Regions from separate parts of the Stenotrophomonas sp. YJH_SMC_43 genome, predicted to be linked through region 1. Evidence: predicted binding sites of a transcription regulator. Region 1 holds the regulator's gene; the other holds the start of a gene.
What was found. The regulator FliA, encoded in region 1, starts transcription of late flagellar genes. The targets are predictions, from matches to a motif close to TAAAGTTTNNCNNNCNNNGGCCGATAA.
Positions count from the first base shown of each region.

Region 2: AC5QAH_RS14670 (methyl-accepting chemotaxis protein) is a predicted target of FliA. The motif match lies at 1,754-1,780, and genes of this name have one in related genera.

Region 1 is NZ_JCAFVQ010000001.1:1,300,960-1,307,341, forward strand. It holds gene flhF (flagellar biosynthesis GTPase FlhF) at 1-1,028, shown strand, start outside; gene AC5QAH_RS06105 (MinD/ParA family ATP-binding protein) at 1,015-1,902, shown strand; gene AC5QAH_RS06110 (RNA polymerase sigma factor FliA) at 1,899-2,642, shown strand; gene cheY (chemotaxis response regulator CheY) at 2,700-3,092, shown strand; gene AC5QAH_RS06120 (protein phosphatase CheZ) at 3,092-3,697, shown strand; gene AC5QAH_RS06125 (chemotaxis protein CheA) at 3,700-5,532, shown strand; gene AC5QAH_RS06130 (flagellar motor protein) at 5,634-6,374, shown strand; gene motD (flagellar motor protein MotD) at 6,376-6,382, shown strand, end outside.
Region 2 is NZ_JCAFVQ010000003.1:548,641-555,022, reverse strand. It holds gene AC5QAH_RS14680 (S41 family peptidase) at 1-697, shown strand, start outside; gene AC5QAH_RS14675 (NAD-dependent epimerase/dehydratase family protein) at 796-1,689, shown strand; gene AC5QAH_RS14670 (methyl-accepting chemotaxis protein) at 1,899-4,430, shown strand; gene AC5QAH_RS14665 (DUF2628 domain-containing protein) at 4,509-4,895, opposite strand; gene AC5QAH_RS14660 (hypothetical protein) at 5,109-5,279, shown strand; gene AC5QAH_RS14655 (TonB-dependent receptor domain-containing protein) at 5,340-6,382, opposite strand, start outside.

The DNA.
Region 1 (6,382 bases):
CTCCGACCGAAGCACAGCCGGAGATCGCCGCCAGCGAACCGGCAGTGGCCGACGCCGTCATCGAAACCTCGCCGGAGCCCACCCTCGCCCCGGCCCCGGTGCTGACCGTGGTCGCCCAGGACGACGCCGAGATCCGCCAGCTGCGCCAGGAAGTGGCCGGCATGCGCCAGGTGATCGAGCGCGAGATGAACCGCTTCACCGACGAGCGCCTGCGTGGCTGCCCGGTGCGCGCCACCGCGCTGGACCTGATGGACGAGTACGGTTTCGACGCCGGCCTGGCCCGCGACGTGGCCATGCAGATCCCGCTGGAGACCGAAGCCCACCGTGGCCGTGGCCTGATGCTGGGGCTGATCTCGCGCAAGCTGCCGATCGCCCCGGTCGACCCGCTGGAGGAAGGCGGCGTGATTGCCCTCGTCGGCCCGACCGGCGCCGGCAAGACCACCACCATCGCCAAGCTGGCCTCGCGCTTCGCCGAGAAGCACGCCCCGCGTGACGTCGCCCTGGTGACCACCGATACCACCCGCATCGGCGCCCGCGAGCAGCTGTACGGCTACGGCCGCCAGCTCGGCATCGCCGTGCACGAGGCCAACAGCGGCACCGACCTGGACCAGCTGCTGGAACGCCTGAAGGACTACAAGCTGGTACTGATCGACACCGCCGGCCTGGGCCCGCGCGACCGCGCACTGGCCGCCCAGCTGCAGTGGCTGCGCGCCGCCCGCCAGGTGCGCACCCTGCTGGTGCTTCCGGCCAACACCAGCTTCGGCGACATGGACGAGGTGGTCCGCCGCTTCGGCGCCGCCAACCTGCAGGGCCTGGTGCTGAGCAAGCTGGACGAGACCGGCCGCTTCGGCAACGCCCTGTCGGTGGCCGTGGACCACGCCCTGCCGATCACCTGGGTGACCGATGGCCAGGACGTTCCGGACGACCTGCACCGGGCCAGTGCAGCCAATCTTGTACTTCGCCTTGAAGATTTGCGCCGAGCGGCCGATATGCCCTGCAACCCGGAGTTGAACCATGCCGTCGCGTGAGTACGCCAAGCTGACCAAGACCTTCCCGCTGTCGGCCACCCGCAGCGAGCCGCTCGGCCCTGTGCGCACCATCGCCGTCACCGGCGGCAAGGGCGGTGTGGGCAAGACCAATGTCTCGGCCAACCTGGCCGTGGCACTGGCCGGCATGGGCAAGCGCACGCTGCTGCTGGACGCCGACCTCGGCCTGGCCAACATCGACGTGATCCTGGGGCTGAACCCCACCTTCACGCTGGCCGACCTGGTCGCCGGCCGCTGCTCGCTGGACGATGTGATCGTCGAAGGCCCGAACGGCGTGCTGGTGGTCCCGGCCGCGTCCGGGCGCCGGCACATGGCTGAGCTGGCCCCGGCCGAGCACGTCGGCCTGGTCAACGTGTTCTCCGAACTGGAACGCGAACTGGACATCATGGTGGTGGACACCGCCGCCGGCATCACCGATGGCGTGCTGACCTTCTGCCAGGCCGCGCAGGACACCGTGGTGGTGGTCTGTGACGAGCCGGCCTCGATCACCGACGCCTATGCGCTGATCAAGGTGCTGTCGCGCGAGCGCGGCGTGGACCGCATCCAGGTGGTGGCCAACATGGTGCGCGACCCCAACGAGGGCCGCGTGCTGTACGAAAAGCTGACCCGGGTCTGCGAGAAATTCCTCGCCGATGTCTCGCTGAACTATCTGGGCTGTGTGCCGCAGGATGATTGGCTGCGCCTGTCGGTGCAGCGCCAGCAGCCAGTGGTAAAGGCCTACCCGTCCAGCCCGGCCGCGTTGGCGATCACCGAGATTGCCCGCCGTACCGCACGCTGGCAGGCGCCGACCGAACCGCGCGGCGGCGTTGAGTTCTTCCTCGAGCGTATTCTCAAGCAGCGCGGGGTGGCCGCATGAAAGGCGCAGCCCAGTACCGGGAAGTCCAGCGCACGGCGGCCAACGAGGTCATCGCCCAGCATTCGGACCTGGTGCGGCGCATCGCCCACCACCTGGCCGCACGCCTGCCGGCGAGCGTCGAGGTCGACGACCTGATCCAGGCCGGCATGATGGGACTGATCGAAGCCTCGCGCAGCTATGACGCCGACCAGGGGGCTTCGTTCGAGACCTATGCCTCGATCCGCATCCGCGGTTCGATGATCGATGAGATCCGCCGTGGCGACTGGGTGCCGCGCTCGGTGCACCGCCGTGCACGTGATGCCGCCGCCACCATCCGCCGCCTGGAACAGAGCAGTGGCCGTGCCGCCAGCGCCACCGAAGTGGCCGCCGCGATGGAGATGCCATTGCCCGAGTACCTGCGGCTGATGGAAGACGCTGCCCGTGGCCAGGTGCTGAGTCTTGAATCGCGCATCGAGGACCAGGGCGAGCTGGACACCGTGGCCCAGGGCGGCCCGACCCCGCAGCAGGTGCTGGAGCGCGGCGAGTTCGGCCGCGAGCTGGGCAAGGCCATCGGCCACCTGCCCGAGCGCGAACAGCTGGTGCTCTCGCTGTACTACGAGCAGGAACTGAACCTGAAGGAGATCGGCGCGGTGCTCGGCGTGAGCGAGTCGCGGGTCTGCCAGATCCACGGCCAGGCGGTACTGCGCCTGCGTGGCCGGCTGAAGCTGTTCGAGGCCGCCGACGCCGGCCTCGAAGAATGAACATCCCCGAGGCGGCTGCCCCCGGCCGTCCGGAATGAACAACAAAGGAATTCTGCTTTGAACAAGAACATGCGCATCCTGATCGTCGACGACTTCTCGACCATGCGTCGAATCGTCAAGAACCTGCTGGGCGATCTGGGCTTCACCAATACCGCCGAAGCCGAGGACGGGCATGCCGCGCTGTCGCTGCTGCAGAGCCAGCCGTTCGATTTCGTGGTCACCGACTGGAACATGCCGGTGATGACCGGCATCGAGCTGCTCAAGGCGATCCGTGCCGATGCCAAGCTGAAGACCCTGCCGGTGCTGATGGTCACCGCAGAAGCCAAGCGTGAACAGATCATCGAAGCCGCCCAGAGCGGCGTGAACGGCTACATCATCAAGCCGTTCACCGCGCAGACGCTGGAAGAGAAGCTCGGCAAGATCTTCGAACGCCTGGCGGCCAGCGCCTGATGGATACCACGGTCGACAAGAGCGCCCTCGCCCTGCGCCTGCAGGAGGCCCTGGACGCACTCGAGTCCGGTGACGAAGCCGCCTGGCGGCAGCGCATCGACGGACTGGTCGCGCTGCGCACGCAGCCGATGATGAGTGGGCTCTCGCGGCTGGCCCGCGAACTGGGGCAGGCGCTGGGTGAACTGCCGACCGTGCCGAGCGAAGCCGGGGAACTGGACGATGCCTGCGCGCGCCTGGACCACGTGGTGGCGATGACCGAGCAGGCCACGCACCGCACCCTGGACCTGGCCGAGGAATGCCGCAGCCTGACCGAACAGCTGCGCGCCGAAGGCCTGCAGCCGGGCCAGGACGCGCAGCTCGAGCGCATCCGCCACAACCTGACCGAGATCGCCCTGACCCAGAGCTACCAGGACCTGACCGGGCAGATCATCCGTCGCGTGGTGGGCATCGTCCGCCGCGTGCACGAAGGCTTCGGCGCACTCGGCCTGCCACCGGAACAGCATCGCACCGACCCGGAACTGGCCGGGCCGGCACTGAAGGGACTGGACCGCCACGCGGTCTCGCAGAACGACGCCGACGACCTGTTGTCGGATCTGGGGCTGTAAGCATGAGCGCGGTATCCGACGACATCACTGCCGATTTCATCATCGAGGCACAGGAAATCCTGGATCGCCTCGGCGAACAGCTGGTGTCGCTGGAGCAGGCACCGCAGGACAGCGATCAGCTCAACGCGGTGTTCCGCGGCTATCACACGCTCAAGGGCGGCGCCGGCTTCCTCGGCGTCACCGCCATGGTGGAGCTGTGCCATGCCGCTGAAGAAGCGCTGGGCGCCGCGCGTGCCGGCCAGGCGGTGCTGCAGGCCCATCACTTCGACGCGGCCCAGCAATCGCTGGACTACCTGCAGTCGATGCTGGATGCAGTTTCCTCCGGCACCGAGCCGGGCTATGCGCCGCCGGACTTGATCGCCCAGTTCGACGTGCACGGCGGTGCCGTGGCGGCACCCGCCGCCGCCGCAGCACCCGCCGCGGGTGGCAGCGACCTGATCACCGACGACGAATTCGAGGCCCTGCTCGACCAGCTGCATGGTGGCAACGCGCCGACCGCGGTCGCACCAGCGAAGAAAGCCGACGACGGACTGATCAGCGAAGACGAGTTCGAAGCCCTGCTCGACCAGCTGCACGGTGGCGCCGCACCGGGCACCAAGCCTGTTGCCGCCGTGGCACCGGCGCCGGTTGCAGCCCCGCGCCCGGTCGCCGCACCGGCACCGGTGGCAAAGCCGGCCGCCAAGCCGTTGGCCGAGGCCGAACACACCGTACGCGTAGACACCAAGCGCCTGGACGCGATCGTCAACCTGATCGGCGAACTGGTGCTGTCACGCAATCGGCTCAAGACCCTGCGTGCACGCCTGCGCGATGAAGAATTGGACCGCGCCGTGTCCACACTGGACATCGCCACGGCCCGCCTGCAGTCGGCGGTGATGCGTACCCGCATGCAGCCGGTGGGCAAGGTCTTCTCCCGCTTCCCCAAGGTGGCCCGCGACGTCGCCCGCTCGCTGAAGAAGGAAGTGGACCTGGAACTGATCGGCGCCGAGACCGAGCTCGACCGCAACCTGGTCGAAGCGCTGGCCGACCCGCTGGTGCACCTGGTCCGCAACGCCATCGACCATGGCGTGGAAATGCCCGACCTGCGCGAGGCGCAGGGCAAGCCGCGGATGGGCCACGTGCGGCTTTCGGCGCAGCAGGAAGGTGACTACGTCAGCATCGAGGTGCAGGACGATGGCGCCGGCATCGACCCCGAAAAGCTGCGTGCCAAGGCACGCGAGAAGGGCCTGATCGATCCGGAAGCCGCTGCGCGCCTGAGCAGCGAGGAATGCCTGCACCTGGTGTTCCTGCCCGGCTTCTCGACCAAGCAGCAGGTCACCGACATCTCCGGCCGCGGCGTGGGCATGGACGTGGTGCAGTCACGCATCCGCGAACTGAGCGGCCAGATCCAGATCCAGTCGGAGCTGGGCCGTGGCAGCCGCTTCCTGATCCGCGTGCCGCTGACCCTGGCGATCCTGCCGACCCTGCTGGTGCAGGCCGGTGAGGACGTCTACGCGCTGCCGCTGGCGCGCGTGATGGAAGTGCTGCACGCACCGCGCACGTCGCTGGGCTGGTTCGATGGCCGTGCCGTGCTCGACCGCCGCTCGCACACCCTGCCGCTGGTCGATCTCCGCCAGTGGCTGGATGTGACGCCGGCCGCCTCGCCCCTGCTGACCATCGTGGTGCTGCAGGCCGGCGAAGCGCGCTTCGGGCTGGTCGTGGACCAGGTGCGCGGGCGCGAGGAAGTGGTCATCAAGCCGCTGCCGAAAGCCCTGCGCGGCCTGCGTGGTTATGCAGGTGCAACCTTGATCGGCGATGGTCGCATGGCCTTGATCCTGGACGTGGACGGACTGCGATGACCCCCGCCGGGCGTCGCCCGGCGACCCGAAAACTGTGACTACCGTCTGTACGCGATCTACCGGTGTCTCAAGTCCCATTCATACACGCCGATACCGGAACCATGGATAGACTCAGCCTCATTGGACTCTTTCTCGCCCTGGCCTCGCTGGTCGGTGGCAGCATCCTCAAGGGCGCCGGCCTGGCGTCGTTGTGGTCGCCTGCGGCGTTCGTGATCGTCATCGTCGGCACCGTCGCCGCGATCCTGCTGCATACCTCGCCGGCGGTGTTCAAGCATGCGTTCAAGATCGTGCGCTGGGTCGTGCGCCCGCCGCACAGCGATCGCCGCGAACTGATCCAGCAAATCGTCGAGTGGAGCAACATCGCCCGTCGCCAGGGCCTGCTGGGCCTTGAATCGCAGGTGGAAGCGCAGCAGGACCCGTTCCTGCGCAAGGGCCTGCAGCTGCTGGTGGACGGCGTCGAGCCCGAATCGATGCGGCACATGCTGGAAATCGAACTGGGCAGCCAGGAACACCAGGACCAGGCCGGTGCCAAGGTATTCGAGGCGATGGGCATCTACGCGCCCACGCTGGGCATCATCGGCGCCGTGCTCGGCCTGATCGCGGTGATGAAGAACCTGGCCGACCCGAGCAAGCTGGGCCACGGCATCGCTGCCGCGTTCACCGCCACCATCTACGGCATCGCCTCGGCCAACCTGCTGTTCCTGCCGGTGGCCGCCAAGCTCAAGAGTGTGATCTCGCACAACACCCGCGATCGCGAAATGGTCATCGAAGGCCTGATTTCGATCGCCCAGGGCGAGAACCCGCGCAACATCGAAACCAACCTTTCCGGCTTCCTGCACTGACATGGCCC
Region 2 (6,382 bases), on a different contig from region 1:
CCTGGACGTGTTCGATGGCCACTTCCATGTCGAGCGGGTGGATGCCAGCGCCGGCCAGGATGACTGGCTGATGGCCTGGCGCGCGGATGCACGCAGCAATGGTGCGGGCGTGCGCGAGGTGCGGGTGCTGGAAGGCAACATCGGCTACCTGCGCCTGAGCACCTTCTATCCGCTCGATCTGGCCCGGCCGAAGCTGGCCGCGGCCTTCACCCTGCTGGCCGACACCGATGGCCTGGTGCTCGATCTGCGCCAGAACGGGGGAGGTGATGACGGCAGTGCGGACCTGCTGGTGCGGACCCTGCTGGCGGCGGAGATCAACCAGGTGCAGTCACTGCAACAACGTGGCCAACGCAGTCCGGTACCGTTGCCACCGGCGAGCCTGGGGCTGTACCTGAAGCCGCTGGTGGTGCTGATCGACCGCCGCACCGGCTCGGCCGCCGAATTCGTCGCGTACTCGCTGCAGGCGCAGGGGCGGGCACGTGTCGTTGGGAGTCGAAGTGGCGGCGCGGCACATATGTTCGATGATCCTGTGCTGCTGCCGGATGGCTATCAGATCAGCATTCCCGACCGGCAGCCGATCAACCTTCGTACCGGAACCAACTGGGAACGTACCGGGGTCACGCCTGATGCGGCAGGCGGTGACGATCCGCTGTTCGTCGCCCGGCAGCTGCTGGCCCGATCGGCATCGCCAAAATGAACGCACAATTGCAACCGCGCCCTATCGCAGACGACATGCAGCGTGCCTAGAATCGAAGCATCCCGGTAGTTCCCGGGCGCTTCGAGTGAATGGACTCAATGAAGATTCTGTTGACCGGCAGTTCCGGGCGGATCGGGCGTGCGATCTTCGGCGCGCTGGCGGCGGCCCACGAAGTGGTGGGGCTGGATCGCAGCCCATTTGCCACCACCCGCATCATTGCCGATGTCACCGATCGTCAGGCCGTGACGCGGGCGGTGCAGGGGGTCGATGCGGTGATCCATACCGCCGCCCTGCACGCACCTCATGTCGGCCTGGTGCCGGATGCGGTATTCCAGCAGACCAATGTGGAGGCGACCGCACACCTGTTGCAGGCTGCCCGCGAGGCCGGTGCACGCCGCTTCGTGCTGACCAGCACCACGGCCCTGTATGGCCATGCGGTAGTGGCGGGCGGATGCCGCTGGATCGATGAAGATACCGAGCCGTTGCCGCGCACGATCTACCATCGCAGCAAGCTGCAGGCAGAGGCGTTGGCCGAAGCCGCTGCGGCACCGGGCTTCAGCGTGCGCGTGCTGCGCATGGCCCGCTGCTTCCCCGAGCCACCGGAGCGGATGGCGATGTTCCGCCTGCACCGCGGCATCGACGCGCGCGACGTGGCCAGTGCACATGCCGCGCTGCTGCACGATGAGGGCGCTGCCTTCGCACGCTATATTGCCTGCGCACCGACACCGTTCCTGCGCGAGGATTGCCTGGAACTGGCGACCCAGCCCCGCCGGGTGCTGGCCCGCCGCGCCCCGCTGCTGCTGGCCGAGTTCGAGCGCCGCGGCTGGCCGCTGCCGTTGAGCATCGACCGCGTCTACGACAGTGCACTGATGCGCAGCACACTGGGCTGGCAGCCGCGCTTCGGCCCGGACGACGTGCTGCAGCAGTACGCGGCTGGCAGCATCGAGGTGTTGCCTCGGGCGCAGTGGATCAAGGATCGGGTTGCCGAATAGGACGGAACGGGGCGGGTTCCTGACCCGACCCTGAGCAGGTTCAGGAATGTGCAGGCGGAGCGCCTCAACCTCGTTCGCAGGCGGCCGCTAACCCGGTGCGCTTCCTGCGCCGGGCGGGTCCCGGCGGCGGGTGGCCTGCGCGACGGATCGCGCACCTGCGCGGTGCCCTCGCGGTGCCGGTCGTCCTGAACTGCCTTGCGGACCCTTCCATGCATTCTCCCCGTTCCGCCGCTGCCCGCCGCCCGGGCAGCATCGCCCACAAGCTGATGCTGGGCACCGCTGCGATCGCGCTGCTGTGCTTCGGCCTGACCGCGTTCCTGATCTACCGCCAGGCCAGCGCCAGCCTGATCGATGCCTCGCGCCAGACCATGGCCAGCGAAGCCACCGCCGAAGCCCGCCAGGTCGCGGCGGATCTGGGCACCGCCTTTGCAAGCAACGACGCCATGGTCGAGGCCGTGCTCGCCCAGCGTGCGCGGGGTGACGCGCCTGATCGCGCCAGCCTGGCGGCCGTGCTGGGCGAGCAGCTGCGCAGCCATCCAGAATGGCTGGGCAAGAGCACCATGTGGGAAGCCGACGCCTTCGATGGCAAGGATGCCGAGTTCGCCAATGCCGAGATGCACGATGCCAGCGGCCGCTACATGAGCTACTGGGCCTGGCATGACGGCAAGCCACAGCAGTCGACCATGACCGACTACACCGAAGCCGCTGACGGCTCGGCCGACTGGTACGTGGTGCCCAGCCGCGACAAGCTGCCCAAGGTCAGTGAACCTTATGCCTACGACATCGCCGGCCAGCAGGTGCTGATGAGCACGCTGAGCACTCCGATCATCGAAAACGGCACGTTCCTCGGTGTATTCACCGTGGACTTCTCGCTGGCGGCGCTGCAGAAGCACCTGGCCACGCTGAAGCCGATGGGCGCCGGGCGCGTTGAACTGCTCTCGCCGAACGGTGTGGTGCTGGCCTCGGCGAACGCCGCCGAGATCGGCAAGCCGCGCAACGACGCATTGACCCGCAGCATGCTGGCCGACATCGCCGCCGACCGCCGGTTCGAAGCCTTCACTCCGGATGCGGCAGGCAACGTGCGCGTGTACGTGCCGCTGCGCGTGGGCGACGCGCCGCAGCGCTTCGCGCTGGGCGTGGTGATGCCACACGCGGTGATCGTGGCCGAGGCGCGCCAGCTGCTGTGGCTGACCCTGCTGGTTGGCGTGGTAGCCGCGCTGACGCTGAGTGTGGGTGTCTATGTGCTGCTGCGCCGGTTGGCGATCCACCCACTGGCCGAAGCCGTGCGCGTGGCCGGCGACGTCGCCGCAGGCAAGCTGGACAGCACCCTGCCGGCACGCAGCAACGACGAAGTGGGCCGCCTGCTGGACGCGATGCAGGGCATGCGGGGTCAGCTGCAGTCGGTGATGGCGGCGCAGGCGGAGATGGCGCGTCGCCATGACGCCGGCGAACTCAGCTACCGCATGGACGCCGCGGCGTTCCCGGGCGAGTACGGCCGGATGGTGGCCGACAGCAACCAGCTGGTGGCCTCCAGCAACGCCGTCACCCAGCGTCTGGTCGACGTGATGCAGCGTTATGCGGTGGGTGACCTGAGCGTGGACATGGAAGCGCTGCCGGGCGAGAAGGCGGTGTTCACCGCTGCGATGGCCACCACCAAGAGCAACCTGGCGGCGATCAACGATCAGATCCAGCAGCTGGCCGCCGCCGCCGCCGCCGGCGACTTCGCGGTGCGCGGCGACACGCTGCGCTTCGACCACGACTTCCGCCGCATGGTGGAAACCCTCAACACCATGATGCAGGTCAGCGACCACAACCTGGCCGAGCTGTCGACGCTGCTGCGCGCGATCGCCGCAGGCGATCTCAGCGCGCGCATGCACGGCGACTTCCACGGTGTGTTCGCGGTGATGCGCGACGATGCCAACAGCACCGTGCAGCAGCTGACCCAGATCGTCGGCCAGATCCAGCAGTCGGCGGCCAGCATCCGCCTGGCGGCGGGTGAGATTGCCGCGGGCAACAGTGACCTGTCGCGCCGTACCGAGCAGCAGGCAGCGAACCTGGAAGAGACCGCGGCCTCGATGGAGGAGCTGACCTCCACGGTGCGCCAGAATGCCGACCACGCGCTGCAGGCCAACACCCTGGCCGGCTCCGCAGCGGGTGTGGCCAGCGAAGGCGGGCAGGTGGTCAGCCAGGTGGTGCAGACCATGGAGCAGATCGAGGCCTCGTCGCAGCGCATTGCGGAGATCATTTCGGTGATCGACGGCATCGCGTTCCAGACCAACATCCTGGCGTTGAACGCGGCGGTGGAAGCGGCGCGTGCCGGCGAACAGGGGCGTGGATTCGCCGTGGTCGCCAGCGAAGTGCGCGCGCTGGCCCAGCGCTCGGCAGGTGCGGCGAAGGAGATCAAGGAGCTGATCGACGCCTCGGTGGCGCAGGTCGGTGCCGGTGCGCAGCTGGTGCACGGCGCGGGCCGCACCATGCAGGAAATCGTCGGCCAGGTCGGTCGAGTGAACGAGATCATGGCCGAGATCTCGGCGGCCTCTCGCGAGCAGTCGGCGGGCATCGAGCAGGTCAACCAGACCGTGGTGCAGATGGACGAGACCACCCAGCAGAACGCCGCGCTGGTGGAGGAAGCCAGTGCCGCCGCGCGTGCGATGGAAGAACAGGCCGAGCAGCTGGCGGTGGCGGTCTCGCGCTTCCGCCTGCAGGCCGAGCCGGTGGCCACGGCTCGCCGCGCGGCCTGATCCCGCAAACGAAGACGCCCGGCGGGGGCCGGGCGTCGATTGCATCCTTGCCGCGCATCCCTGCGCAGTTCTGAGGGCTCAGAACATGCCTTCAAACGGGTTCCAGCTGGTGCGTCCTTCCACCTTCTCCAGGTAGTAGCTGTAGTTGGTGCTGGAGGCGACGAGCAGGTTCATGGCGATGAACAGCATGCGCCCCACGACGTCCGGAAGGAACATGGTGATGATGGCGAGCACGATGTTGATGCCGATCAACACCAGTGCCTTGCGCCACATGCCCAGGATCAACAGGTAGATGGCGCCGAAGAACAACGCAAAGAAGTTCAGGTTGATCTTCAGGCGGTCGCCGAAGGACAGCGCCTTCCAGGCCTGCTTGAAGCCGGGATTCTTGGGGGCGCCGTGCTGGCGGAAGAAGTTGAAGCGGAACTGCCACTTCGGGCTGAACTGGGACAGGTCAGTGGTATTCATGGGAAACATCCCTGTTGGAAAACGTTTTCATGATAGGACAAGTCCTATTCAGGATCCAAGCTTCGGCGTCAAGAATGTGACGCCCGCCTTGTTCGTTGTGGTGCGGCGGGGCGCCGCACCGTCACCCATCCGCCTTGTTTTTAGGATAGGGTGCGCAGTTCCGCTGCCACCCCAGCTGAACCCGGGTGGCGGCGGGATGTCCATGGAGGTTGCATGACCACACCTGCTACACCGGAAAACGCACCGGGACCGGTGCTCCTGCCGACACCTGAAGTGGTGCAGGCACAACAACTGCTCGCACGCCAGCAACTGGCGGTAGCGATGGACCGTGCACGCACGGCCGCTACGCAGAACGCGGCCGCGGCCGCGCTGGAAAGCGAGTAATCCGCAACACCGCCGATCGCGCTGGCGTGCTGCCAGCGCGATCGCGGCGCGCGCGGCCGGTCAGAACCGCGCGGTCATGCTCATGAAGTAGCTGCGCCCGGCCACGAAGTAGTCGGTGGAGCCTTCGGCATACAGCTTCTTGTCGGCCAGGTTGCTGACGCCGCCACGCAGGGTCAGTACCTCGTTGACGTTCCAGGCCGCGGTCAGGTCATACAACGTGTAGGCCTTGAGGAAGGTCGTCGCCGTGCCGGTCTGCTTGCCGGTGTACTGCGCCGACAGGCTGCTGGAAAACACCGTACTGGGCGTCCAGTCCAGCGACGAATAGCCAGAGAATTCCGGAGTATCGATCAGGTTGCGGCCGGTGGTCAGGTTCTTGGCTTCCTTCATCCAGGTCGCCGAGGTGCGCCAGCGCCAGTGCTCGCCGAAGCGGAAATTGAGGTTGCCTTCCATGCCGCTGGTGCGTGCGCGCTGCACGTTGCTCATGCGCGTCCACCAGATGCCGTTGAACCTGCCCAGCGGTGCGTACTCGATCTTGTTCCTGAAGTCGGTATGGAAGTAGGTCAGGCCCGCATCGACCAGGTCGTTGTCGAAGCTGATGCCGATCTCGCGGTTGGTGCTGGTTTCCGGGTCCAGGTCCGGGTTGCCGGCCATGTAGCAGCCGCCGCGGGTATAGCCCAGCGGGATCAGCGAGGTGCAGCCTCGGCCGCCGGACTGGGTGGCGGCGGTGGCCGAATTCTCGGTCAGGCTGGGTGCGCGGAAGCCTTTGGAAACGCCACCGCGGATGGTCCATTGCTCGGCCGGATGCCAGACCAGGTAGGCACGCGGGCTGACGTGGCCGCCGAACTTCTCATGGTGATCCAGACGTGCGCCGAGGGTCAGCGCCAAGGTGCGGTGCAGCTTCAGTTCGTCTTCGACGAACAGGGCCCAGGTATCCACTTCCAGATCGGAGCCGCTGACGGCATTGCCGGCATAGTCGATCGGCGCGCGGCCGATGGTGTCGGTGTTGGTCAGTTCCTGGCGCTTCCATTGGCCGCCCACGGCGAACTGGTGTTCAACCCCCAGGGTGAAGGGCGTGGTCAGGCTGCCCTCGATGATCGTATCGG